Regions from separate parts of the Pseudomonas sp. Y3 TE3536 genome, predicted to be linked through region 2. Evidence: predicted binding sites of a transcription regulator. Region 2 holds the regulator's gene; each other region holds the start of a gene.
The links. The regulator FliA, encoded in region 2, starts transcription of late flagellar genes. The targets are predictions, from matches to a motif close to CTAAAGTTTNNNNNNNNNNNGCCGNTAA.
Positions count from the first base shown of each region.

Region 1: AB7M33_RS14645 (flagellar protein MotY) is a predicted target of FliA. The motif match lies at 2,220-2,247, and genes of this name have one in related genera.
Region 3: motA (flagellar motor stator protein MotA) is a predicted target of FliA. The motif match lies at 3,190-3,217, and genes of this name have one in related genera.

Region 1 covers NZ_JBRJHU010000001.1:3,233,061-3,240,402, forward strand. The annotation lists gene AB7M33_RS14630 (peroxiredoxin) at 1-266, shown strand, start outside; gene rnt (ribonuclease T) at 436-1,047, opposite strand; gene pyrC (dihydroorotase) at 1,107-2,153, opposite strand; gene AB7M33_RS14645 (flagellar protein MotY) at 2,284-3,240, shown strand; gene AB7M33_RS14650 (argininosuccinate synthase) at 3,729-4,946, shown strand; gene AB7M33_RS14655 (hypothetical protein) at 5,016-5,450, opposite strand; gene AB7M33_RS14660 (response regulator transcription factor) at 5,819-6,445, shown strand; gene AB7M33_RS14665 (PA3496 family putative envelope integrity protein) at 6,489-6,665, opposite strand; gene nth (endonuclease III) at 6,770-7,342, opposite strand, start outside.
Region 2 covers NZ_JBRJHU010000001.1:3,671,168-3,678,509, reverse strand. The annotation lists gene AB7M33_RS16625 (chemotaxis protein CheA) at 1-393, opposite strand, end outside; gene AB7M33_RS16620 (protein phosphatase CheZ) at 406-1,194, opposite strand; gene AB7M33_RS16615 (chemotaxis response regulator CheY) at 1,215-1,589, opposite strand; gene fliA (RNA polymerase sigma factor FliA) at 1,707-2,447, opposite strand; gene fleN (flagellar synthesis regulator FleN) at 2,444-3,277, opposite strand; gene flhF (flagellar biosynthesis protein FlhF) at 3,371-4,678, opposite strand; gene flhA (flagellar biosynthesis protein FlhA) at 4,690-6,819, opposite strand; gene flhB (flagellar biosynthesis protein FlhB) at 7,138-7,342, opposite strand, start outside.
Region 3 covers NZ_JBRJHU010000001.1:2,552,685-2,560,026, forward strand. The annotation lists gene asd (archaetidylserine decarboxylase) at 1-752, opposite strand, end outside; gene AB7M33_RS11475 (rhodanese-like domain-containing protein) at 762-1,571, opposite strand; gene AB7M33_RS11480 (HDOD domain-containing protein) at 1,616-3,151, opposite strand; gene motA (flagellar motor stator protein MotA) at 3,283-4,134, shown strand; gene motB (flagellar motor protein MotB) at 4,138-5,166, shown strand; gene AB7M33_RS11495 (molecular chaperone Tir) at 5,199-5,678, opposite strand; gene rsgA (small ribosomal subunit biogenesis GTPase RsgA) at 5,801-6,832, opposite strand; gene orn (oligoribonuclease) at 6,981-7,342, shown strand, end outside.

The sequences.
Region 1 (7,342 bases), 440 kb from region 2:
AAGCCTACGACGTCGAGTCCGAAGGTGGCGTGGCCTTCCGTGGTGCCTTCCTGATCGACACCAACGGTGTTGTCCGTTCGCAGATCATCAACGACCTGCCACTGGGCCGTAACATGGACGAGCTGCTGCGTCTGGTTGACGCCCTGCAATTCCACGAAGAGCACGGCGAAGTCTGCCCTGCCAACTGGAAGAAAGGCGACAAAGGCATGAACGCTTCGCCAGAAGGCGTTGCTGCATACCTGAGCGAGAACGCTGGCAAGCTGTAATTGCCAAGCGCATAAAAAAACCGGCCCTGGTGGCCGGTTTTTTTGTGCCTGCATTTGGGACCGCTTCGCGCTCCTATCGCGACGCGAGGCCGCTCCTACAGGTACAGCATCTGTCTGTAGGAGCGGCCTTGTGTCGCGATGGGCCGCAAAGCGGCCCCAATATCTCCACTCAGTCGTTGAAATCGCGCCAGCCGCCCATTTCTTTCCAGCGGTTGACGATGCCGCAGAACAGCTCGGCCGTCTTCTCGGTGTCGTAACGCGCCGAATGCGCCTCACGCCCGTCAAAGTCGATGTCAGCACTCTGGCAGGCCCGCGCCAGCACGGTCTGGCCATACGCCAGGCCCGCCAGGGTGGCGGTGTCGAAGCTGGAGAACGGGTGGAAGGGGTTGCGCTTGAGGTCGTTGCGGTTGACCGCGGCATTGAGGAAGCCCAGGTCGAAGCTGCTGTTGTGGCCGACCAGGATTGCGCGCTTGCAGCCGTTGGCCTTGAGCGCCTTGCGCACGCCGCGGAAGATATCGGTCAGCGCGCTTTCTTCACTCACTGCCATGCGCAGCGGGTGGTCCAGCTTGATGCCGGTGAACTCCAGTGCGGCAGCCTCGATATTAGCCCCCTCGAACGGCTCTACCCGGTGGAAGTAGGTGTGTTCGGGGAACAGGAAGCCTTTCTCGTCCATGCCGATGGTGACGGCGGCAATTTCCAGCAAGGCATCGGTGGCGCTGTTGAAACCGCCGGTCTCGACATCCACCACCACTGGCAGGTAGCCACGGAAGCGCTCAGCCATCGGGTGGCGCGAGCCGCTGCCGGCCTGGCCGTCCTGATCGTCTTCGTAGAGGTCTTCGCTCACGCGTTTTCCTCCAGCAGGCGCCAGCGCAGCTTCTCGCCGGCACGCAGCGGTACCACGGTCTGCTCGCCAAACGGCAGGCTTTCAGGGGCAGTCCACTCTTCGCGGACCAGGGTGATGGTGTCGGTGTTCGCCGGCAGGCCATAGAAGGCCGGGCCGTGCAAGCTTGCAAAGCCTTCGAGTTTGTCCAGCGCGTTACGCTGCTCGAACGCTTCGGCGTACATCTCGATGGCCGCGTACGCGGTGTAGCAGCCGGCGCAACCGCAGGCCGCTTCCTTGGCGTGACGGGCGTGAGGGGCCGAGTCGGTGCCGAGGAAGAACTTCGGGCTGCCACTGGTGGCAGCATCCAGCAGCGCCACCTGGTGGGTGTTGCGCTTGAGGATCGGCAGGCAATAGAAGTGCGGGCGGATGCCGCCAACCAGCATGTGGTTGCGGTTGTACAGCAGGTGCTGGGCAGTAATGGTGGCACCGACGTTGGCCGAGGCCTCGGTGACGAACTGCGCGGCATCGCTGGTGGTGATGTGTTCGAACACCACTTTGAGCGTTGGGAAGCGTTCGACCACACGGCGCATGTGCTCGTCGATGAAGCGCTTCTCGCGATCGAACACGTCGATCTCGCTGCGGGTCACTTCACCGTGCACCAGCAGCGGCATACCAACGTCGGCCAGCGCTTCGATAGCGGGGAAGATGTTGTCGATGCTGGTCACGCCTGAATCGGAGTTAGTCGTGGCGCCGGCCGGGTACAGTTTGGCGGCGTACACGATACCGCTGGCCTTGGCCGCGCGGATGTCCTCGGGGCTGGTGCGGTCGGTGAGGTAAAGCACCATCAGCGGTTCGAAGCGGCTGCCGGCCGGGCGCGCGGCAAGGATGCGCTCACGGTAGGCGCCAGCTTCGACGGCATTGCGCACCGGCGGTACGAGGTTGGGCATGATGATGGCACGGGCGAAGGTACGCGCCACATCGCCAACGGTATGGGGCAGGACGGCACCATCGCGCAGATGGATGTGCCAGTCGTCGGGACGCAGGAGGGTCAGGCGATCGGACATTGGGGATTCCAGGCGGGTCGAACTCAAGGCCCAATGCTACCGGAAAACCCTGGGCCGAGCACGGCTATCAAGTTTTTCGGGTGGCGTCCGATACCCTGCAGGTAAGCCGTCAGAATTTGTGGAGCCGCCCGTGCGCCAGCGTTACCTAGCCCTGTTGACCCTGTTCGCCAGCCTGCCGGCCGGTGCACTGACTTTCCAGACGCGCATGGAGAACATTGCCTGGCAAGTCGAGGGCGACCAGTTCGAGTGCCGCCTGATCCAGCCGATCGACGGTTTTGGCAGTGGCGAATTCGTGCGCCGGGCCGGTGAGCTGCCGGTGTTCCAGCTGCGTTCGCACACTAACGCGCTGGGGGCTGGGTCTGCCACGTTGCTGGCCGCAGCGGCGCCTTGGCAGCCGGGGCGTGGTGATATCAACCTGGGTGTGGTGCGGATGGCGCGTAGCGGCGTGCTGTTCAGCTCGTCCCAGGGGCAGGCCGGCCGACTGATCAATGGTTTGCTCGATGGCCGCAGCACGGTGGTGCGCAACTACACCGGCGAGGCGGGGCGGGCAATGGAGGTGCGGGTACTGCCGGTGAGTTTCGCCAAGGCCTATAGCGACTACCAGGCCTGTGCCAGCAAGTTGCTGCCGATGAATTACGACCAGGTGAGGCAGACGCAGGTGGGCTTCCCGGGGGGCGGCATCGATCTGGACGATTCGGCTCGAGCCCGGCTGGACGTTGTGCTGGATTACATGAAGGCCGACCCGACGGTTAACCACATCGAGCTCGACGGGCACTCCGACAACAGCGGAAACCGCCTGACCAACCGTGACCTGTCGCGCCGCAGGGCAGTGGCAGTGGCGGACTACTTCAAGGCCCATGGCGTGCCCGAAGCGCAAATCACCGTGCGCTTCCATGGCGAGCGCTACCCATTGGCGAAGAACAACAATGCCGCTAACCGGGCCCGCAATCGGCGGGTGAGTATAGAGCTGGACCGGGTTGCGGAGGTTGAGAAACCGGTGGAGAAGCCGGTTGAGCAAACAGTGCCAGCTGCTGCTCCGGCGCCAGCTAGCCCGGCTGCCGTGGCGCCGGGGGCGAAGCTACCCTGAGGTCGTGGGGGCATGGCAGGTGATTGCTTCGGGGCCATTGGGGGTTCGCCACAACATTTTCAGCGCCTGTGAGATCGAGCGCCGCCCGCGCGGCGCTTCGCAGCACAAGGCTGCTCCTACAGTTGTTTCGGGCCAGTCACGCCTGTGAAGGCGGCGCGCGACCGCCTTGTTGGTCCGACTCGATAATGAGGTAGGCGCAAAGAGGGCCGCGCGCCCATGCCACAGGAAAAATTGGCCCGAAACAACTGTAGGAGCAGCCTTGTGCTGCGAAGCGCCGCGCGGGCGGCGCTCGATCTGACAGGCGCTACACCTCTCAAACCATGCCCCCGCATGCCCAGACCGCAATACCTCCCAAGCATCCATTCAGGCAACGTCGCGCCCTCGACAATTACTGTCGCTTTGTCGTCAGAAGCTGTCGCCCCACTGTAAATTTTTCCATAACGCCGTTAGAATCGACCCCTTTCCGTACAACCCCGTGGAGTGATGGCATGGCGGACGTAAATAAGGTCGTACTGGCGTATTCCGGCGGCCTTGATACTTCGGTGATTCTCAAGTGGCTGCAGGATACCTACAACTGCGAAGTGGTGACCTTCACCGCTGACCTGGGTCAGGGCGAGGAGGTCGAGCCGGCCCGTGCCAAGGCACAGGCAATGGGTGTGAAAGAGATCTACATCGACGACCTGCGCGAAGAATTCGTGCGTGACTTCGTGTTCCCGATGTTCCGCGCCAACACCGTCTACGAAGGCGAGTACCTGCTGGGTACCTCCATCGCCCGTCCGCTGATCGCCAAGCGCCTGATCGAAATCGCCAACGAAACCGGCGCCGACGCCATTTCCCACGGCGCGACCGGCAAAGGCAACGACCAGGTACGTTTCGAGCTGGGTGCCTACGCGCTCAAGCCGGGCGTCAAGGTCATCGCCCCATGGCGTGAGTGGGACCTGCTGTCCCGCGAGAAGCTGATGGACTACGCCGAGAAGCACGGCATCCCGATCGAGCGTCATGGCAAGAAGAAGTCGCCGTACTCGATGGACGCCAACCTGCTGCACATTTCCTACGAAGGCGGTGTCCTGGAAGATACCTGGACCGAGCACGAGGAAGACATGTGGCGCTGGAGCGTCTCCCCGGAGAACGCCCCGGACCAGGCTACCTACATCGAGCTGACCTACCGCAACGGTGACATCGTTGCCATCGATGGTGTCGAGAAGTCCCCGGCTACCGTCCTGGCTGACCTGAACCGCATCGGTGGTGCCAACGGCATCGGCCGTCTGGACATCGTCGAGAACCGTTACGTCGGCATGAAGTCGCGTGGCTGCTACGAGACCCCTGGCGGCACCATCATGCTGCGCGCCCACCGTGCGATCGAGTCGATCACCCTGGACCGCGAAGTTGCTCACCTGAAAGATGAGCTGATGCCGAAGTATGCCAGCCTGATCTACACCGGTTACTGGTGGAGCCCGGAGCGCGTGATGCTGCAGCAGATGATCGACGCTTCGCAGGTCAACGTGAATGGCGTGGTACGCCTGAAGCTGTACAAGGGCAATGTCACCGTTGTCGGCCGCAAGTCGGACGACTCGCTGTTCGATGCCAACATCGCGACCTTCGAAGAAGACGGCGGCGCTTACAACCAGGCCGACGCTGCGGGCTTCATCAAGCTCAATGCACTGCGCATGCGCATTGCCGCCAACAAGGGCCGTTCGCTGCTCTAAGTACTGGCAAGCGTTGCACGAACCCCGGCTCAGGCCGGGGTTTTTTTTGGTGCGTTATGCCAATGGCCTTTAAGCCTTGTGATTGACGACGTCCTCCTGGAGCGCACTGATAGACAGGCGTGCGCATTGACGCTTGTCCAGATTAAGGAAGTGCCACGTGCGTGTTGATTCAGGCGCGTGTGCGAGTGCCACGAGGATATGCTGTTCCAGCCTTTGTTGTGCATCGGGGCCAGTAAAGATAACGGTCACAGGTTCAGGCGATTCAGCCTCTGGGTTGTCGGTTGTTACTTTTTTTAGGGCAGGGTTGTAGAACGACTTGTAATTGAAGTTCAACGTTAGAAAGAACAAGGCTGTAAGGAAAAACGGAAAGCCGACCAGAAACCAAGTATAGAGACTCTGGCTGGATTCGCTGAGAAACGGCAGTGTTGCAAGGGCGGATGCTTCGATGATCCCCGCGAAGATAGCAATGATCGTCAGCGGGGCGACAGGTTGTACGTCGGGCATGATGGCTGTCTCCTGCGGTTTTGCTCATCATTACCGTACTGTTATGCTCAACTAAAGGCTGTAGTGTTTCCCGACTGCGCATTGTCGGCACAACGGCGGGTGCCTGATTTTTTTCGCGCATTTAAAGTGGCCTATTCTTCGCGCGGAAGTTTGTTTTCAACTGGTTCACTCGATCGGGTCAGTGCTACGTTTCTTGCGAGACATGAACACTCACGATTAGCGTGCTGCAAGGTTTTGTGTAGGAAATTTCTGTAAGTGTTGTAGGGCTCGTCTATTCATGAGTTTCATTGACAAATCGTCGCGCCATTAAGCGTTCTGTCAGTTATCGTGGCGTGCCACAGCAAAAATAATGAATGAATGGATATCACATGAATAAAGTCCTTATCGTGGATGACCATCCGGTCATACGCCTGGCCGTGCGCATGCTGATGGAGCGGCATGGGTATGACGTCGTTGCGGAAACCGATAACGGCGTGGCCGCCTTGCAACTGACGCGTGAGCACCTACCGGATATCGTGGTGCTGGATATCGGGATTCCCAAGCTCGATGGCCTTGAGGTCATCGCCCGCATGGCGGCATTCAGCCCAGGCAGCAAGGTGCTGGTGCTGACCTCCCAGGTACCTGGAAACTTCTCGATGCGGTGCATGCAGGCGGGGGCGGCGGGTTATGTGTGCAAACAGCAGGAGCTGACCGAGTTGCTTAGCGCCATCAAGGCGGTGTTGTCAGGCTACAGCTATTTCCCTAATCAGGCCTTGCATGCCTCGCGAGGCAGGGGCAGCGGTGGCAGCGAGACGGACATGGTCAACCGTCTCTCGGCCCGGGAGATGACCGTTTTGCAACAGCTGTCGCGCGGGCGCTCGAACAAGGAAATTGCCGACAGCATGTTCCTCAGCAACAAGACTGTCAGCACCTACAAGTCCCGTTTGCTGCTCAAGCTCAACGCCCGGTCGCTGGTAGACCTGATCGAGCTGGCACAGCGCCACGGGTTGAACTGACCGCTGCGCTACAAAGCCTCCCGGTGGGAGGCTTTGCAAGGGTCTATAAGTCGTAGTCGAAATCGGCCAGTTGCTTCTGCAGGCGTCGCTCTTCCAGCAGGTTGTCGATGGTGCGACGTTTACTGAGGTTGGTCTTTGCAGTCTCTACCTGGGGCTCCGCTTCATCATCCGCGGCAACAAAATCATCTTCGATTGACAGGTCGTCTTTATCAGCACTCATGAGTCGCTCCAAGCCAAGGGGCCATTGGCCGTCCTTATAACCAGAAAGCAGACGCTGGTAAAAAAGATTTTTTCAATCGAGCAAGGTGGTTTTTAACTATCGGCTCAATCGTCAGACGTCTTGTGCTTGTATTCGCACAGGTCTTCGATTCGGCAGCTCCCACAGCGGGGCTTTCGCGCCTGGCATACATAGCGCCCATGAAGGATGAGCCAGTGGTGGGCATCGAGCAGGTAGGGCTTGGGTACGAACTTGATCAGCTTCTTCTCGACTTCCAGCACGGTTTTACCGGGTGCGATGCCGGTGCGGTTACTGACCCGGAAAATATGCGTGTCCACCGCCATGGTCGGCTGCCGGAACGCCGTGTTGAGGACCACGTTGGCCGTTTTGCGCCCCACACCAGGCAGCGCTTCCAGCGCTTCGCGGGTTTCAGGCACCTGGCTGCCATGGCGCTCGATCAAAAGCCGGCAGGCTTCGATCACGTTCTTGGCTTTGCTGTTGTAGAGCCCGATGGTCTTGATGTATTCGCTCAGCCCTTCGACGCCCAGGGCGTAGATGGCCTCCGGGGTATTGGCGACCGGGAACAGCCGGGCGGTGGCCTTGTTGACGCCTACGTCGGTGGATTGCGCTGAAAGGGTCACGGCGACAAGCAACTCAAACGGGGTGGTGTAGGCCAGTTC
Region 2 (7,342 bases):
AGCAGCAGGCTCGGCCAGGCGCGACAACGCCGCCAGCAGTTCTGGGGTAGCGGGGATGACCTCGCTGCGCTCGCGGACCTGGCCAAACATGCTGTTGACCGTGTCCAGCGCCTCCAGCACCACGTCCATCAATTCGGCGTCGACCCGGCGCTCACCTTTGCGCAGGATGTCGAACACGTTCTCGGCGATATGGCAGCACTCCACCAGCTCGTTGAGCTGGAGGAAGCCGGCGCCCCCTTTTACAGTGTGGAAACCGCGAAAAATGGCATTGAGCAGGTCGGCATCATCCGGTCGGCTTTCCAGCTCGACCAGTTGCTCGGACAGTTGCTCAAGAATTTCGCCGGCTTCTACCAGGAAATCCTGAAGGATTTCTTCATCGGCGCCGAAGCTCATTAAACGTGCTCCTTAAAAACCCAGACTGGACAGCAGATCATCGACATCGTCCTGACCGGACACGACGTCTTCACGCTTATCGGCATGAATCTGCGGACCTTCACCCCGAGTCGGATGTTTTTCTTGATCTTTTTCAGCACGCAGCTGCTGGTGGTCATGTTCGATACCGGCAAAACGGTCGACTTGACTGGCCATCAGCACGAGCTTGAGCAGGTTGCTTTCCACCTCGGTGACCAGCGCGGTGACCCGCTTGATCACCTGCCCGGTCAGGTCTTGATAGTCCTGAGCCAGCAGAATGTCGTTGAGGTGGCCTGAGACCTTGCGGTTACCTTCAGCGCTGTGCGTCAGGAAACTGTCGACGCGTTTGACCAGGTCACGGAATTCCGGCGCGGCCACTTCGCGGCGCATGAAGCGCTGCCAGTCCACGCTCAGGGCCTTGGCCTCACCCGCCAGGTCGTTGAGCACCGGCGTGCTTTCCTCGACCAGGTCCATGGTGCGGTTAGCGGCACCCTCGGTCAGCTTGACCACATAGGACAGGCGCTCGGTGGCGTCGGTGATCTGCGAGACCTCCTCGGCCTGCGGCATGTGCGGGTCGATCTGGAAACTGACGATCGCACTGTGCAGCTCACGGGTCAGCTTGCCGACTTCCTGATACAGGCCGCGGTCGCGGGTCTGGTTCAGCTGATGAATCAGCTGCACCGCCTCGCCGAAGCGCCCGCGCTCCAGGCTCTCGACCAGCTCCTGGGCATGCTTCTTCAGGGTCGATTCGAACTCCCCCAAAGACGTTTGTGATGAATCCATGGCGCGCCCCCTGACGTGACTCAGCCGTTGACGCGTTCGAAGATCTTCTCGATCTTTTCTTTGAGCACCTGAGCGGTGAACGGCTTGACCACGTAACCATTGACGCCGGCCTGGGCCGCTTCGATGATCTGGTCGCGCTTGGCTTCGGCCGTCACCATCAGTACCGGCATGGTTTTAAGCTTTTCGCTGGCGCGGACTTTGCGCAGCAGGTCGATACCGGACATGCCCGGCATGTTCCAGTCGGTCACCAGGAAGTCGTAGTGGCCGTTTTCCAGCATCGGCAACGCAGTGGTGCCGTCGTCAGCTTCGTCGGTGTTGGTGAAGCCCAGATCACGCAGCAGGTTCTTGATGATCCGCCGCATCGTCGAAAAGTCGTCAACGATGAGGATTTTCATGTTCTTGTCCAATTAGACCTCCAAGCAGTCTCAAACGCGCTCGGCCCCCGAGCACGCATTCATTCAATTCGGCACAACGTGAAACGGCTGCAGCGTCTTCAGTGCAACGGCTGGCGCTCAGCGCGCCCGCCACTCACCCAGACGGCTGCGCAAACGTGCGGCGCACTGGCTGTGCAACTGGCTTACCCGCGACTCGCTGACGCCCAGCACCTCACCGATTTCCTTGAGGTTCAGCTCTTCGTCGTAGTACAGCGCCAGCACCAGCCGCTCGCGCTCTGGCAGGTTGGCGATCGCATCGGTCAGGGCAGCCTGGAAGCGCTCGTCTTCAAGGCCCCGCGCCGGTTCGACCTGGCCACTGGCGCCGTCTTCGTGCAGGCCTTCATGCTCGCCGTCCTGCAACAGGTCGTCGAAGCTGAACAGCCGGCTGCCCAGGGTATCGTTCAAAATCCCGTAGTAATCATCGAGACTCAATTGGAGTTCGGCAGCAACCTCGTGATCTTTAGCGTCGCGACCGGTTCTTGCTTCAACGGCGCGCATTGCATCACTGACCATGCGGGTATTGCGGTGCACCGAACGCGGTGCCCAATCGCCCTTGCGCACCTCGTCGAGCATGGCGCCGCGGATGCGGATGCCAGCGTAGGTCTCGAAGCTGGCGCCCTTGCTGGCGTCATACTTGTTGGCCACTTCCAGCAGGCCGATCATGCCGGCCTGGATCAGGTCTTCGACCTGGACGTTGGCCGGCAGCCGCGCCAACAGGTGATAGGCGATGCGCTTGACCAGCGGGGCGTAGCGTTCGATCAGCTCGTACTGGGCGTCTTTCGACGCCCTGCTGTACATCTTGAAGCCGCTCGCATTCATAGTACCGGTCCTGCGCTGGTGGGCTGCACCAGACGCTCGACGAAGAATTCCAGATGCCCGCGCGGGTTGGCCGGCAACGGCCAGCTGTCGACCTTCTGCGCAATGGCCTTGAAGGCCAACGCACACTTGGAACGCGGGAACGCTTCGTACACGGCGCGCTGCTTCTGCACCGCCTTGCGCACGCACTCGTCGTACGGCACCGCGCCCACATACTGCAGGGCAACGTCTAGGAAGCGATCGGTGACCTTGGTCAACTTGGCGAACAGGTTGCGCCCTTCTTGCGGGCTCTGCGCCATGTTGGCCAGCACCCGGAAGCGGTTCATGCCGTAGTCACGGTTGAGCAGTTTGATCAGTGCGTAGGCGTCGGTGATCGAGGTGGGTTCGTCGCACACCACCAGCAGCACTTCCTGGGCCGCGCGAACGAAGCTGACCACCGAGTCACCGATACCCGCAGCGGTGTCGATCACCAGCACGTCGAGGTTGTCGCCGACGTCGCTGAACGCCTGGATCAGGCCAGCGTGCTGGGCCGGCGCCAGGTGCACCATGCTCTGGGTGCCGGAGGCCGCCGGTACGATGCGCACACCGCCGGGGCCTTGCAGCATCACATCGCGCAGCTCACAGCGCCCTTCAATAACGTCGGCCAGGGTGCGTTTGGGGGTCAGGCCTAGCAATACGTCGACATTGGCCAGGCCCAGGTCGGCGTCCAGCAACATGACCCTGCGGCCAAGCTCGGCCAGCGCCAGAGACAGGTTCACTGAAACGTTAGTCTTGCCGACGCCACCTTTGCCACCGGTCACGGCGATCACCTGTACGGGATGCATGCTACCCATGTCTGTTCTTTACCTTGTCTCGCTGGGACTCAGGCCACACGTGAGGCAATTCTGCGTGCCCCTTGGCATAGCTACGTTGCACACACTTCATCATCAACCCGCTCGCCGTGGGTTGTGATAGAGATCAGCGAACATATCGGCCATGGCCTCTTCGCTGGGCTCGTCCTGCTGCTGCACATTGACCGCACGGGTGACCAGCTGGTGCGCCCGGGGCAAGTGCAAATCATCGGGAATGCGCGGCCCATCGGTCAGGTAGGCCACCGGCAATTCATGACTGATGGCAAGGCTCAGCACGTCGCCGAGGCTTGCCGTTTCGTCGAGTTTGGTCAGGATACAGCCGGCCAGGCCACAGCGCTTGTAGCTGTGGTAGGCGGCGGTCAGCACCTGCTTCTGGCTGGTGGTTGCCAGCACCAGGTAATTCTTCGCGGCGATGCCACGGCTGGCCAGGGTTTCCAGCTGCATGCGCAGGGCCGGGTCGCTGGCCTGCAGGCCAGCGGTATCGATCAGCACCACGCGTTTACGCAGCAGCGGTTCCAGCGCCTGGGCCAGGGACTGGCCCGGGTCGACGTAGGTCACCGGCACATTGAGGATGCGCCCCAGGGTCTTGAGCTGCTCCTGGGCACCGATGCGGAAGCTGTCCATGCTCACCAGCGCCAACTGCGGGGCGCCGTACTTGAGCACGTAGCGCGCAGCCAGCTTGGCCAGGGTGGTGGTCTTGCCCATGCCGGCCGGGCCGACCATGGCGATCACACCGCCCTCTTCAATCGGCTCTACCTCGGGGATTTCGATCATCCGCGCCAGGTGCGCCAGCAGCATGCGCCAGGCCTGGCGTGGCTCTTCGATCTCAGTCGTGAGGTCGAGCAGTTCACGGGCAATCGGGCCGGACAGGCCGATGCGTTGCAGGCGGCGCCAGAGGTTGGCCTGCTGCGGCTTGCTGCCTTGCAGCTGGCTCCAGGCCAGCGAGCCGAGCTGCACTTCCAGCAGCTCGCGCAGCCCCGACAGCTCCGAGCGCATGGCATCGAACAGGCGCGGGTCAACCGGCGCCGGGGTCGGCGCGGCGGCAGGTGCCGGGGCGTCCACGTGGGGCTCGACCAGCGGCTCGGAGGCCGTCAGCGACTGGCCGGCGAACAATTGGCGGTTGTTGTCGCTGGTGTCGCTGCGCTGGTCCAGCTCGGCCTGGGCCGTGGCAATGCGCGTGTGGGTCTTGCGCAGCTCTTCTTCAAGCTCGGCGTTGGGTACGCGCGGGGCCAGGGCGGACAATTTGTAGTCCAGCGCGGCCGTCAATTCGACACCACCGGCGATGCGGCGGTTACCGATGATGGCGGCATCGGAGCCAAGCTCATCCCGGACCAGCTTCATGGCCTGACGCATATCGGCGGCGAAAAATCGCTTAACTTGCATTATCCACTACCTCAGCCGTTAGGGCCCACGGTGGCAACGATGGTGACTTGCTTGTTGTCAGGTATTTCCTGATACGCCAGAACATGCAAATTCGGTACAGCCAGGCGACCGAAGCGCGACAGCATGGCGCGGATCGGGCCGGCGACCAGGAGAATGGCCGGCTGGCCTTGCATCTCTTGGCGCTGGGCCGCGTCAATCAGCGAACGCTGCAGCTTTTCGGCCATGCTCGGTTCCAGAAGAACACCGTCTTCCTGACCCTGCCCGGCCCTTTGCAGACTATTGAGCAAAATCTGTTCCAACCTCGGTTCAAGGGTGATCACCGGCAGCTCAGACTCAACGCCGACAATGCTTTGCACGATGGCGCGACACAATCCGACGCGCACCACGGCCACCAGCGCGGCGGTATCTTGACTCTTGCCCGCGTTGTTGGCGATGGCCTCGGCGATGCTGCGGATATCGCGCACCGGCACTTGCTCGGACAGCAATGCCTGCAGGACCTTCAGCAGCCCCGACAAGGAAATGACACCCGGCACCAATTCTTCTGCCAGTTTAGGCGAAGCCTTGGACAACACTTGCAGCAATTGCTGCACTTCCTCATGGCCGATCAGCTCGTGACAGTGCTTTTGCAGGATCTGGTTGAGGTGCGTGGCCACCACCGTACTGGCATCGACCACGGTATAGCCCAGCGACTGCGCCTGGGAGCGCTGGCCAACGTCAATCCACACCGCCTCCAGGCCAAAGGCCGGGTCGCGTGCGGCAATGCCGTTGAGGGTGCCAAATACCTGGCCTGGGTTGATCGCCAGTTCGCGGTCCGGGTAAATCTCCGCTTCAGCCAGGATCACCCCCATCAACGTGAGGCGGTAGGCGCTGGGCTGCAGGTCGAGGTTGTCGCGAATGTGCACGGTGGGCATAAGGAAACCCAGGTCTTGGGACAGCTTCTTGCGCACGCCCTTGATCCGCGCCAGCAACTGGCCGCCCTGGTTGCGGTCGACCAGCGGGATCAAGCGGTAACCGACCTCAAGGCCGATCATGTCGATCGGGGTGACATCGTCCCAGCCCAGCTCCTTGGTTTCCAGCGCACGCTGTGGCGAGGGCAGCAGGTCCTGCTGGCGCTGCGCCTCTTCCTGGGCCTTGACCTTCACCTGCTGCTGTTTCTTCCACACCAGATAAGCGCCGCCACCGGCCATCAGGCCAAGGCTGAGGAAGGCCACATGCGGCATGCCCGGCACCAGGCCCATGATGATCATCAGCGCACCAGAGACCGCCAAGGCCTTGGGAGAGTCGAACATCTGCCGGTTGATCAACTTGCCCATGTCTTCCGAGCCCGAAGCCCGGGTGACCATGATGGCCGCAGCAGTGGACAGCAGCAGTGATGGCAATTGCGCCACCAAACCGTCACCGATGGTCAACAAGGCGTACACCTTGCCGGCTTCGCTGAACGGCATGCCGTGCTGGAGCATGCCGATGAGCATGCCGCCGATGAGGTTGATGAACAGGATCAGCAGGCCGGCGATGGCGTCGCCGCGCACGAACTTGCTGGCACCGTCCATCGAGCCATAGAACTCGGCCTCCTGCGCGACCTCGGAGCGGCGGGCCTTGGCCTGGGCCTGGTCGATCAGGCCGGCGTTGAGGTCGGCGTCGATGGCCATCTGTTTGCCGGGCATGGCATCGAGGGTGAAGCGCGCGCTTACCTCGGAAATACGCCCGGCACCCTTGGTCACCACGACGAAGTTGATGATCATGAGGATGGCGAACACCACCGCACCGACCACGTAGTTGCCGCCGATGACCACTTCACCGAAGGCCTGGATCACCTTGCCCGCAGCGCCATGGCCCTCCTGGCCGTGGAGCATGACCACGCGGGTGGAGGCGACGTTCAGGGCCAGGCGCAGCAGCGTCGCCACCAGCAGGATGGTGGGGAACGCGGCGAAGTCGAGTGGGCGCAGGGCGTAGACGCAGACCAGCAGCACCACGATCGACAGCGCGATGTTGAAGGTGAAGAACACGTCGAGCAGGAACGGCGGTATCGGCAACATCATCATTGCCAACATCACCAGCAGCAACAGCGGCACACCCAGGTTGCCCCGGCCGAGACCGGCCAGGTTGTGGCGTGCGTTGTTGATTAACTGAGTGCGATCCACCGCGAGTCCTCTTGATGCAAAACTTTGACGCCCAGGGGGCGCCTGGGCGTGGCTCTGCAAGAAGCCTTCCAACTTTGCTATTTGGGTGTTCGCCTTGGGGTTTTTGGTGGGTTTGACATCGAGCGCCGCCCGCGCGGCGCTTCGCAGCACAAGGCTGCTCCTACATTTTTCTCGGGCCAATTATTCCTGAGGCGATCGCGCGCAAATATCACAGGCTTCACTGGCCCGAAACAGATGTAGGAGCAGCCTTGTGCTGCGAAGCGCCGCGCGGGCGGCGCTCGATCTCACAGGCGCTGAACGACCATCGCCAAGCACCTATCAGCCATCACGCCGCAAATCCGGCGGAATCGGCAAATCATCCTTCAACGGCTCCGGCCGCTTGCCCTTGCCCGACCGATACTGACGAATCTGGAACACATACGCCAACACCTGCGCCACCGCCAGGTACAACCCCGCCGGGATCTCGTGCTCAAGCTCAGTGGAGTAATAGATCGCCCGCGCCAGGGCCGGCGATTCAAGGATC
Region 3 (7,342 bases), 1.1 Mb from region 2:
CCCAGTTTGAAGCGGCCCAGTTCGGCGCCTTTCTCCAAGTGGATCGGCGCGCGGCTGCCCTCGTCGTAACGGAAGGTCTTCAGCTCACGCTTGGGCGGGGTTACCAAGCCGGCCCAGACCGTCTCGATCGAAGCGACAATCATCGCACCCACCAGCACCACGGCCATCGGCCCACGCTCGGTGTCGAACAGGCACACCACACGCTCGTTACGGGCAAACAGCTCGGGGACGTTTTCTGCAGTGGTCTGGTTCACCGAGAACAGGCGGCCCGGCACATACACCATCTCGCGCAGGGTGCCGGCCAGCGGCATGTGCACACGGTGGTAGTCCTTCGGCGACAGGTAGATGGTGGCAAACTCACCGCCCATGAATGGCGCAGCCATTGCCGGATCGCCGCCCAACAGCTCTTGCGCGCTGAAACCGTGGCCCTTTGCCTGGAAGATACGGCCGTGTTCGATCGGGCCAAGCTGGCTGACCGCGCCGTCGGCCGGGCACAGGATGGCACCCGGCGTTTCGTCCAGCGGACGGGCGCCGGGCTTCAGGGCACGGGTGAAGAAGGCGTTGAAGTGTTCGTAAGCGCTCAGGTCTTCGACCAGGGCCTCGGACATGTTCACCTGGTAGCGCTTGGCAAACCAGGCGGTGAAGGCGTTTTTGAACCAGCGTGCACGGCACTCGGCAATGCAGCCGGCCAGCCGCGACAGCAGGTGGTGCGGCAGCAGGTACTGGCTGATGATGAACAAACGGGATTTCATGCAGGTTCCTTAGACTTCTACAGGCGTGTCCGGGTGGTTGCCCCATTCGCTCCACGAGCCGGCGTAGGCCTTGACGCGTGGGTAGCCGAGGGATTTGGCCACCAGGTAGGTGAAACCGGAGCGGCGGTGGGTCTGGCAGTGGGTGATCACTTCCTTGTCGGGGGTGATGCCCAGCTTTTCGAGGACGTCGGCGATGTCCTGGCGGATGCGCAGGTGGTCATTGAGGTCCATGCCGGCGGTCCACTCGAAGTTGATCGCGCCGGGGATATGACCGCCTTTGGCCGCCAGAACCTTTTCGCCGCTGTATTCCTGCGGGCCGCGGGCGTCCCAGATGACCAGGTCATCGGCGCCCAGGCGGCTTTGCAGGTATTCGCGGGTGGCGGTTGGCTCGCCATGCACGTGCAAGCGTACGGGCGTGTTGGCCGGCGCCGGTACGTCGGTCACCAGCGTGTCTGCCGGCCAGGCCTGGATACCACCATTGAGGTAGTGGTAAGCCTTGTGGCCGATCACGTCGAGCAACCAGATGAAGCGCCCGGCCCAGCCGCCGCCTTCATCGTCATACACCACATAGACGGCGTCGTCGCGGTGGCCGAGTTCGCTGAACAGTTTTTCCAGATCGCCCAAGGCCGGCAGCAGGCCGGGCGCAGGAGGCTGGCCCAGCTGGGTGCGCTTGCCCTCGACGAAGCGTGCGCCGGGGATATGGCCGCTGACATAGCGGTTGGCGCTGCTCAGGTCGACCAGGATCAGCTGTGGCGAATCCAGGCGCGGCAGCAGGTCTGCGGCTTCGATCACCAGGGGCAGGCCGGAAAAGTCAGTCATCCACGGTCTCCAGTGTGGAAAGAGGGGCGATTGTAGCGCAAGGCTCAGCCCTTGCGGTTGGCAAACACCGACAGCGCGCGCTCGATGCATTGCGCGGTTTTACCAAAGGCTTGCACGCTGATATCGGCCAATGGCCGGCAGCCCTGGTCGGCCACCATCAGCATCAGCACCTGATCGTTTACCGCCAGCGAGCGCAGCAGCACGTGCTCGCTGCGGAACAGGGCGCGCAGCGGGGCGGGCAGCAGGGCCGAGAACTGGCTGTGGTTTTCCGGGGTGATGCGCAACTGTCCGGCCTGGGCCATCAGCTTTTGCAGCAGTTTGTTTTGCGACACCTGCAGGGCCAGGGCTCCGGCCTCTTTGGGCAAGCCGGCGGCCTGCTGCACGCGCAGGTAGTCGCTGGCCTTGTCCAGGCTCAGCAGCAGGATGCGTTGCATGCCGCAGGCCAGCAGGGCTTCGCGGGCCTGGGTGGCCAGGTGCACGGTATTGGTGAACGGGCTGGGCTGGGCCAACAGGTCCTGGCACAGCTTGCGCCAGCGCGCCAGGTCGTCGCTATTGGGCGGTGGTGGGGCCAGCATGTCCGGGTGCGGGCGGCGCTGGTGCCAGGGCCAGATCAGTGCTTCAGCCGGGTGGAACAGGGCATGCCTGGCGTGGCGGCGGGCGCTGGCCGCGGCCTGCTGGTGCACTTGCTGCTGCACGTCTTCCAGCGAGGTTTGCAGGTAGAGCGCAGTCAGCAGCTGCCAGCGCAGCAAGTGCGGGTTGTCCCAGCCCACCTGCGCCGCCAGCGCAAGGTTGTTGGCCAGCAGCACGGTGTTGGCCGGCTGGTTGAACCAGCGGCGCAGGCCCGGCTCGGCATCCAGGCGGTGTTGCTGGCTGAGCAGGTCTTCGTCGCGGGCGATGCTCAGCACCTGGGCCAGTTGTTCGCGTTCTTCCAGCAGTAAGCGGTAACCCTGGGTTACCCACTGCGGCAGGCGCCAGTACTCCGCCATGGTCCGGCACAGCGCCATGATGCGCACGCCAAACAGCTCTTCTTCTACCTGGGCGGCGTCCTCGCCCTTGTGGATAACCCGCAGCTCCCAGGTGTCGAGCAGCTTGGGGTAGGCCAGTGCCAGCGGCCACAGGGGTGACAGGAACAGCAGGCTGCCCCAGTGAATTTCCTGCCACAGCCGTGCCAGGCGGCTGGCGAACAGGCCGCTGGCCTGCTGCGAAGCGTGCTGGCTGATCAGCTGGAACTGGCTGAGCACTGGCGGGATGTCTTCGACGGGCACGGAGGGCAGGCGCTTGAGCAACTGCTCGGTGCGGGCAAGGCCCAGCCGGTTAAGGGCGATTTCCAGGCTCTCGGCAGGCTCGGCCTGGCTGGCGTTGGTCGGGTGATTGGCCTCACGCAGCACGGAAAGCACCAATGCCGGGCTGTCCTGCATCAGTTCGGCGATGTCGCGCAGCGAGCGGCGGCTGTCATTGATGGCAGCGATTACCCGGTCGTGACTGTGCTTCGGCACGGGGATGCGGACACTCTCCAGCAGCTTTACCCAAGCCTCTAACGTACGCGGCGGCTGAGCGGGCACCTTGGTTTCAATTGGCATTTTGACATCAGTCCGAACTGGCTTTTCGCTTTGAGTGGCTATAGTCTGGCGCAGTTCTGCCGATAAGTAGAAGAAGAGTTTTAAAGCTCCCAGTCTCATACCCCGACCACGACAGCAAGTGCTTTGAACCTATGGCTAAAATTATCGGCATCATCGTCGTATTCGCGAGCGTGCTCGGCGGATACGTGCTCTCCCACGGCAAGATTGCGGCGCTGATCCAGCCGTTCGAAGTACTGATCATCGGCGGTGCGGCCTTCGGTGCATTCTTGCAGGCCAACCCTGGCCACATGACCATGCACGTCATCAAGAAGTCGATGAAGATGTTCGGCTCGCGCTTCTCCCATGCCTTCTACCTGGAAGTGCTGGGCCTGGTGTACGAGATCCTCAACAAGAGCCGTCGTGAAGGCATGATGGCCATCGAGAGTGATATCGAGGACGCCGCAGCCAGCCCGATCTTCGCCAAGTACCCCACCGTGCTGGCGGATGAGCGCATGACGGCGTTCGTCTGCGACTACTTGCGCATCATGTCCACCGGCAACATGGCCCCGCACGAGCTCGAAGGCTTGTTCGACATGGAGCTGCTGAGCATGAAGGAAGAGCTCGAACACCCCTCCCATGCGGTGACCGGCATTGCCGACGGCATGCCCGGCTTCGGTATCGTTGCGGCGGTACTGGGTATCGTGGTGACCATGGCTTCGCTCGGCGACGGCGACCAGGCGGCTATCGGCATGCACGTCGGTGCAGCGTTGGTCGGTACGTTCTTCGGTATCTTGGCGGCCTATGGCTTCTTCGGCCCCTTGGCCAAGTGCCTGGAGCACGATGCCAAGGAAGAGCTCAACCTTTATGAGTCGATCAAGGCCTCGCTGGTCGCGTCGGCCTCGGGCATGCCGCCGTCCCTGGCTGTGGAATTCGGGCGCAAGGTGCTCTACCCGAAACACCGCCCAAGTTTTGCCGAGCTGGAACAAGCGGTTCGCGGTCGCTGAGTCATGGAAAACAATCAGCCGATCATCATCAAGCGCGTCAAGCGCTTCGGCGGCGGCCATCATGGCGGCGCCTGGAAAATCGCCTTTGCCGACTTCGCCACGGCGATGATGGCGTTTTTCCTGGTGCTGTGGCTGTTATCCACAGCCACCCCCGAGCAGAAAATCGCCATTGCCGGTTACTTCCAGGACCCGATCGGCTTCTCCGAGAGTGGCACGCCCTACGTGATCGACCTGGGCGGCTCGCCCGAGATGGCGCCGGAAAAGACCATCAACCCTGAGGTGAAGACCGAGCCGACACAGGAGTCCACGGTTCAGCTGAACAAGGACCAGGTCGAGACCATGGCCGAACAGGTCGAGCGCGAGCGCCTTGAGCTGTTGTTGCAGGAACTGCAGAACAAGGTCGAAGAAAACCCGCAACTGCAGAAGTTCAAGGACCAGATCCTGTTCGAGATCACCCAGGACGGTTTGCGTATCCAGATCATGGATGCCGAGAACCGGCCGATGTTCGACCTCGGCAGTGCGCGTTTGCAGCCGTATTTCGAAGACATCCTGCTGGCCATGGCTGACACCATCAAGGCGGTGCCGAACAAGATCAGCGTCAGCGGCCACACCGATGCCAAGCCGTTCGCCGGCACGGGTGAGTTCGGCAACTGGGAGTTGTCGGCCAACCGTGCAAACGCGGCGCGGCGTGCGTTGGTTGCCGGTGGCTATCCGGATGGGCAAGTGGCCCGGGTGGTGGGTTATGCGTCGTCGTCGTTGTTCGACCGCAAGAACCCGTTCAACCCGGTCAACCGGCGTATCGACATCATCGTGCTGACCAAGAAGGCCCAGCGTGATATCGAAGGTGAGCAGGCCGCGCCCGAAACGCCGCCGGCCCAGCCAGCACCGCCTGCCGGCGCCGCGCCGGGGGCTTCTTCGGCCCCTGCTGTACCGGGTGCTGAGCAAGCACCGATGCAGCCACGGGAGTTGCGCCAGAAGCTGAACATCTTCGAGGATGGCACGTTGAAGATGGACGAAGCCAAGGAGCAGTAAGTGACTGGGGCCGCTATGCGGCCCCAATGCATTCAGAACCCCCGGCGGATCTTGGCCTTGAGGTCGGCATGAAAGTAGTCGGCATTATCCCGGTCAGCCCCTAACCCTCGCCCTGGCGGCAATGACATGGCCCGCTCGAACGTGCGTTCATCGTGATACGCACGCACGAACAGGTCGATGTGCGGGCGCTCGCGCATGATCGGCCATCTGCCTAGGCACTCAGGCAGTGTGCCTGGCTCTTTGCAATAGAAACTCACCCGGCGGCAGCCCATTGCCGCGGCCCCCAGCAGCCAGGCAGTCCACCATTGTTCACCGACGCTGGCCGGCAACACGCCGACCCAATGGGTGGCATCGCTCATCTGCTGGCAGAAACTGCCATAGAGGTCATCGCGGGTCTGACCATCGCTGTCGTATTGCACCAGCTGGGTGGGGATGCCTTCGAGCAGCAGGCGCTCATTGAGGATGAACGCGTCGAGCCGCTCTTCGTGGCGGTAGCTGATAAGAACCGGCATGGCGGTTGCCCTCCCTGATAGAAGCCATGACCATCAGCGAAAGCAGGAGAAGGGGCAATAGATGACGCTAAAACCGGAGCGGTCTTACGCGCTCCGGTAATATTTCCTACAAATCAGGCGGGTTAGTAGCTGTCTTCCGGCAGGCTGGCGATGATCGAGCGGTAGCTGTTCATGCGTTGCTGCTTGATCCGGCCTTCTTCCAGTGCCTTGAGCAGCGCACAGCCCGGCTCGCGGTCATGCTTGCAGTCGCGGAAGCGGCAGGTGCCGAACAGGTCGCGGAACTCGATGAAGCCCCCTTCCACGTCATCGCGGCTGACATGGCCCAGGCCGAATTCGCGAATACCCGGCGAGTCGATCAGGTCGCCGCCGTTGGGGAAGTGGTACAGGCGCGCGGTGGTGGTGGTGTGCGTGCCTTGGCCCGACCATTCGGACAGGTCGCCGACGCGGGTGTCGGCAGCCGGCAGCAGGCTGTTGACCAGCGACGACTTGCCCACGCCCGATTGGCCGACGAACACGCTGATGTGCCCGTCCAGCATCTGCTGCAGGCGTTGCATGCCGTCACCCTGGTGGGCCGAAACCTCCAGCAGCGGGTAGCCGAGGTCGCGGTAGACCTCGAGTAGCGCCTGCAACGCCGGGGCGTTCTCGTCGTTGATCAGGTCGGCCTTGTTCAGCAGCAGCAACGGGCGGATGCCGGCGTGTTCGGCGGCTACCAAGTAGCGGTCGATCAGGTTCGGGTGGGGCTCGGGGGCTGGCGCGAAGACGATCACGATCAGGTCGACGTTGGCCGCCACCGGCTTGAGCTGGCCGTGGTTGTTTGGCCGGCACAGCTCGGTGCTGCGCGGCATCTGCGCGACGATAACGCCGATGCCCTGGTTGCCCGCCCGCCAGACCACGCGGTCGCCGGTGACCAGCGCAGGCAGGTTGGCCCGCAGGTGGCAGCGGAAGATCTGCCCAGCTACGTCGCCGTCCTGGGCTTCGACCTCGACCTGCACGCCAAAGTGCGCGATCACCAGGCCCAGTTGCTCTGGCCCCAGGTCGCCGCCTTCCAGCTCTTGCAGCGTGTGCTGCTCGCGTTTGGCGGCGCGAGCGGCGCGCTCGTTCTGGATTTTTTCGATACGCCAGTTTTGGCGACGATTGAGCTGGCGTTTGGCCATGAAGATTCCGTGCTGGGACAGATTGAAAACGGCAGGCAGTTTAGCACGCCGGGCGCTCGACCATTCTGCTTACCTTTGCACCACGCGCCGCACATGCGCCCGCCGCACTCGCTAGGCTACTATGACGGCCTATACGAGGAGCCCCTGCATGCAAAACCCACAGAACCTGATCTGGATCGACCTGGAAATGACCGGCCTGGATCCGGACAGCGACGTCATCATCGAGATGGCCACGATTGTCACCGACAGCGATCTGAACACCCTGGCCGAAGGCCCGGTGATCGCCATTCACCACAGTGACGAAGTGCTGGCGCGCATGGACGAATGGAATACCCGTACCCACGGCGGCTCGGGCCTGACCCAGCGCGTGCGCGAGAGCAAGGTCAGCATGGCCGAGGCCGAGGCCCAGACCATCGCCTTCCTCGAGCAATGGGTGCCCAAGGGCAAGTCGCCGATCTGCGGCAACAGCATCTGCCAGGACCGCCGGTTCCTGTATCGCCACATGCGCAA